Regions from separate parts of the Paenarthrobacter sp. A20 genome, predicted to be linked through region 1. Evidence: predicted binding sites of a transcription regulator. Region 1 holds the regulator's gene; the other holds the start of a gene.

Region 1 (2,456 bases):
TCGATGCCGAGCACCTTCGGCCTGATGGCCTGCCAGACATCGATGTACGGGTGGCCGACAATCAAGACATTTCCTGGCGCCCCGGGGACCGTCATGGCTTCGGCCGCAATGCGGGACTCCTTGGATCCGGCCACGAGGTGATCCACCAGGATGCCTAGGCGGCGGCCAGGGCCCGGATTAAAGGCGGCGATGGAAGATTTGAGGTCATCGACGCCGTGCAATGGCTCCACCACGATGCCTTCGACGCGGAGATCGTCGCCCCAGACCTTCTCCACGAGTTCGGCGTCGTGCTTTCCTTCCACCCAGATCCGGCTGGCTTTTGCCACTTGGGCGCGTTGTCCCTGGACCTTCACCGACCCCGAGGCCGTTCGTCCCGGTTGCGCGGGGGCCGTCGCTTGGCGGGGGGCCGGAGGCATCAACCGGATGGGTTGGCCTTCAAGCAGGAAGCCGAAGCCGAGTTGGAAGGACTTCGTTTTACCACGCCTGTCCTCAAGGGACACGATGTGCATGCCCCCGGTTTTTTCAACCCGAGTGACTTCGCCCACCCAGCCTGACTGGACATCTTCGAGGACCATCCCGCGCTGGACGGCTACCTCGGGGAGTTGTCGTTTGGCTGGAGCTGCTAGGTCCTGCGGACCCCAAGAGTCGAAAGCCAAGGAATTCCTACCTTTTTGTACTGGTTTATGCTGGGTTGCTTGATGCTGGCCATGGGCAGTTTCAATGCTAGCAACGGGGTGGCTCATACTAGACTGGTTAGCACTTGGGCATGTTGAGTGCTAAGTGCGGTGATCCCATGGGATCCCGCGGTGGCCGGTCGCAGTGACCATGGCAGTCGTCAGGAGGTGGAGTAATGAGTGAACCGCGCAAGTTGGAAGTACTGCGTGCCATCGTTGAAGATTACGTGCATTCCAGGGAGCCTGTCGGATCGAAGGCCCTCGTGGAGCGACACCACCTCGGTGTTTCAAGTGCCACCATCCGGAACGACATGGCTGTTCTTGAAGAAGAAGGCCTCATTGCGGCACCCCACACCAGCGCCGGACGCATTCCCACTGATAAGGGCTACCGCCTGTTCGTGGACCGCATCTCCCAGGTCAAGCCGCTGTCCGCGGCGGAACGCCGCGCGATCCATTCGCTGCTTGAAGGGCCCGACGACGTCGACGACATCCTGGAGCGCACCGTGCGGCTCCTGTCGCAGCTGACCAACCAGGTCGCCGTCGTGCAATATCCACACTCAAACCGGGCGCTGGTGCGGCACGTGGAGTTCGTCCTCCTGGCTCCCAAGCAAGTGCTCGTCGTCCTGATTGCGGATACCGGGAGCGTTGGCCAGAAGGTCATCGAGGCAGGCTCGGACGTGGGCGATGACGCTTTGATGCTTCTGAGGTCACGATTCCTCGGCAGCATTGCAGGGACGCAACTGGCCCTGTTGCCGCAAGTACTTCCCTCAGTGGTTGCCCTGTGCCCGCCGGAACTCCGTGGCCTGGCTCAAACACTGGCGCACGGACTGCAGGCACTGAGCGACAACAGCCGCGAAGAGCGCATCCTCATGGCCGGCACAGCCAATCTTGCCCGGTCCAACGTGGACTTCCCGTTGAGTATCGGACCCGTGCTGGAAGCCCTTGAGGAACAAGTGGTCATGCTCCGGTTGTTGTCCGACATGGGGGACGACCCCCGCGGCGTCACGGTGAGCATCGGCCGGGAGAACCCCTATGACGGCTTGGCCGAAGCTTCGGTGGTGGCCACTGGCTACGGCTCGGGTGCCAAAGTGGGAATCCTCGGTCCAACCCGCATGGATTATCCAACCACCATGGCAGCAGTTCGGGCCGTGGCCCGCTACCTTTCACGCATTCTCGGCGGCTGAACGCAGGCCCGAGGAAACATCCGCAGTACGACAAGGAAGAGATACCGACTTTGAGCAGCCACTATGACGTTTTGGGAGTCTCGCCGGAAGCCACCGGGGAAGAGATCAAAAAGGCGTACCGCAAGTTGGCGCGGAAACTCCACCCGGACGTAAATCCGGGTGAGGATGTCGCGGAGCAGTTCAAGGCCGTGACCCATGCTTACGAGGTTCTGTCGGACCCCCAGAAGCGTCGCGTCTACGATGCCACCGGCAATGAGAACGGAACGGACAACGGCTTCGGCGGTGGCTACTCCGGCCAGGGCTTCGCGTTCCAGGACATCTTCGACACCTTCTTTGGTGGCGGCGGCGGCCACGGTGGACCGGCTTCCCGCGTTCGTCGCGGACAAGACGCCCTCATCAGTGTCCGTATTGACCTCAAGGACGCCGTATTTGGTGTTAACAAGAAGCTCGAAGTAGACACTGCCGTCACCTGCCCTACGTGCGACGGCAGCTGCTGCCGCCCGGGAACCCATCCGGAACGTTGCGACATTTGTGGCGGCAGCGGCCAGGTCCAGCGCGCCGTCCGATCCATCCTTGGCCAGGTCATGACCACGGCCCC
Region 2 (2,456 bases), 1.7 Mb from region 1:
GCGTACATCGCGACGCCCAGGAGACCGCGCGCCCCACGTTGTGGCCGGTCCTGACTGTTGGGGCGGTGGCCTTGGTCCTCGGATTGGTGGCCTTCCTGGTCCTTCCGAACCTCGGCGTCGTGGCACCCGGCGCCGCGCCCAGCGCCTCGACGCCGGCACCTCAGCAGACTGACGCCTCGTCTTCAGCGACACCAAGCGAATCCAGCAGCGCCCCGGCCACATCCGGCGAACCGACCCCGTCCGATAGCCCATCCGCGACGCCGTCCTCGGCTCCCGTGGACAAGGCCACGCCGGTCGCGGTCTACAACGGCGCCGGCACCGCTGGGTTGGCTGGCCGTGTTGCTGGCCTGGTGGAGGCCGACGGATGGACGCTCAGCACTGTGGGCAACTGGGGCGGCCTGCCGCAGCAGACGTCCGTGATCTTCTACAACGCACCGGAGCAGAAGGTGAACGCCGAGGCTTTGGGCGCCCTGCTGGGTATCCAGTCGATCGTTGAATCTCCCGAGGTCCAGCAGCCCTTGGTAGTTGTGGCAGGGCCGGGCTTCCAGTAGCCCAACTGGCCCGGATGGGCTCCGAATGCCCAAACTCGGTTAAGCCTCAATAACAAAAGTCACCCCCGCGCCTTGCATGGGAGCGCGGGGATAGTGACAGTGGTTACAGTGGATTAATTCCGGTACGGAGATCCCGGCAACCGGACTTGGCTACTGCGAAAGTGTGGGCATCATGGCATTGGGAACCGTCAAATGGTTCAACGCCGAAAAAGGCTACGGCTTCATCACTGTGGATGAATCCGGCGACGACGTCTTTGTACACTGGTCAGCTATCCAGATGGATGGCTTCCGCGCCCTCGAAGAGGGCCAGCGGGTTGAGTTTGAACTGGGTGAGGGACAGAAAGGCCCGCAGGCCGAAGGTGTACGCGTCGCCTAGCTCCCACGGCACGCCACCGTCAGCCATTGGCTGAAACCCCCTGTGTATGTAGAGCAAAGTGGCGTCCCTGCTTGCACTCTCCCCGGTCGAGTGCTAATTATTGATTTAGCACTCCTATGGTTCGACTGCTAAGTCCGGCCCGGGTAACCCCGGTGGTGGACGGCGCATGGACCACTGGAGGATCAAGAAACACCTTGGTGGGGTGAGGTTCGGAGCGCGGGGCATACATAGGCCGCAAGCGAAGAACCGTCCGTCGCGGGCACCCCATCTGACAGGTACCTTCTTAACGACTGTCCCGAAAGGACTACCGCCGTTATGGCCAAGATCATTGCATTTGATGAAGAGGCACGCCGCGGCCTCGAGCGGGGCCTGAACATCCTCGCAGACGCCGTCAAGGTCACCCTCGGCCCGCGTGGACGCAACGTCGTCCTCGAAAAGAAGTGGGGCGCCCCCACGATCACCAACGATGGTGTTTCCATCGCCAAGGAGATCGAGCTGGACGACCCTTACGAGAAGATCGGTGCAGAACTGGTCAAGGAAGTTGCCAAGAAGACGGATGACGTCGCTGGCGACGGTACTACCACTGCAACTGTCCTCGCCCAGGCACTGGTGAAGGAAGGCCTCCGCAACGTAGCTGCCGGCGCCGACCCGCTGTCCCTCAAGCGCGGCATCGAGAAGGCCGTTGAGGCAGTCATCAGCGAACTGCTGGCCTCCGCCAAGGAAATCGAAACCAAGGAAGAGATCGCAGCCACGGCTTCCATCTCCGCCGGTGACCCGGAAATCGGCAGCCTGATCGCCGAAGCCCTGGACAAGGTGGGCAAGGAAGGCGTTATCACGGTCGAGGAGTCCAACACCTTCGGCCTGGAGCTCGAGCTCACCGAGGGTATGCGCTTCGACAAGGGCTACATCTCCGCTTACTTCGTCACCGACGCAGAGCGCCAGGAAACGGTCCTCGAAGACCCGTACATCCTGATCGTCAACTCCAAGATCTCCAACGTGAAGGAACTCGTCACGGTTCTGGAGAAGGTCATGCAGTCGAACAAGCCGCTGCTGATCATCGCCGAAGACATCGAGGGCGAGGCCCTGGCCACCCTGATCGTCAACAAGATCCGTGGCACCTTCAAGTCCGTTGCCGTCAAGGCTCCGGGCTTCGGTGACCGCCGCAAGGCCCAGCTCGCCGACATCGCCATCCTCACCGGTGGCCAGGTCATCTCCGAAGAAGTTGGCCTCAAGCTCGAGAACGCTGGCCTTGAACTCCTCGGCACCGCCCGCAAGGTTGTTGTCACCAAGGACGAGACCACCATCGTTGAAGGTGCCGGCGACGCCGAGCAGATCGCAGGCCGTGTGGCCCAGATCCGCGCCGAGATCGAAAACTCCGACTCCGACTACGACCGCGAGAAGCTGCAGGAACGCCTGGCCAAGCTGGCCGGCGGCGTTGCAGTCATCAAGGCCGGTGCCGCAACCGAAGTTGAGCTCAAGGAACGCAAGCACCGCATTGAGGACGCAGTCCGCAACGCCAAGGCTGCTGT

Evidence for each region. The regulator HrcA, encoded in region 1, represses chaperone genes, less so after heat shock. The targets are predictions, from matches to a motif close to TTNGCACTCGNNNNNNNCGAGTGCNAA.
Region 2: a site for HrcA is predicted at 1,033-1,059, ahead of groL (chaperonin GroEL). Genes of this name have one in related genera too.

What each region holds. Positions count from the first base shown of each region.
Region 1 covers NZ_JALJWH010000001.1:3,729,828-3,732,283, reverse strand. The annotation lists gene J3D46_RS17170 (DUF3097 domain-containing protein) at 1-656, opposite strand, end outside; gene hrcA (heat-inducible transcriptional repressor HrcA) at 851-1,858, shown strand; gene dnaJ (molecular chaperone DnaJ) at 1,909-2,456, shown strand, end outside.
Region 2 covers NZ_JALJWH010000001.1:2,019,837-2,022,292, forward strand. The annotation lists gene J3D46_RS09640 (LytR C-terminal domain-containing protein) at 1-551, shown strand, start outside; gene J3D46_RS09645 (cold-shock protein) at 724-927, shown strand; gene groL (chaperonin GroEL) at 1,243-2,456, shown strand, end outside.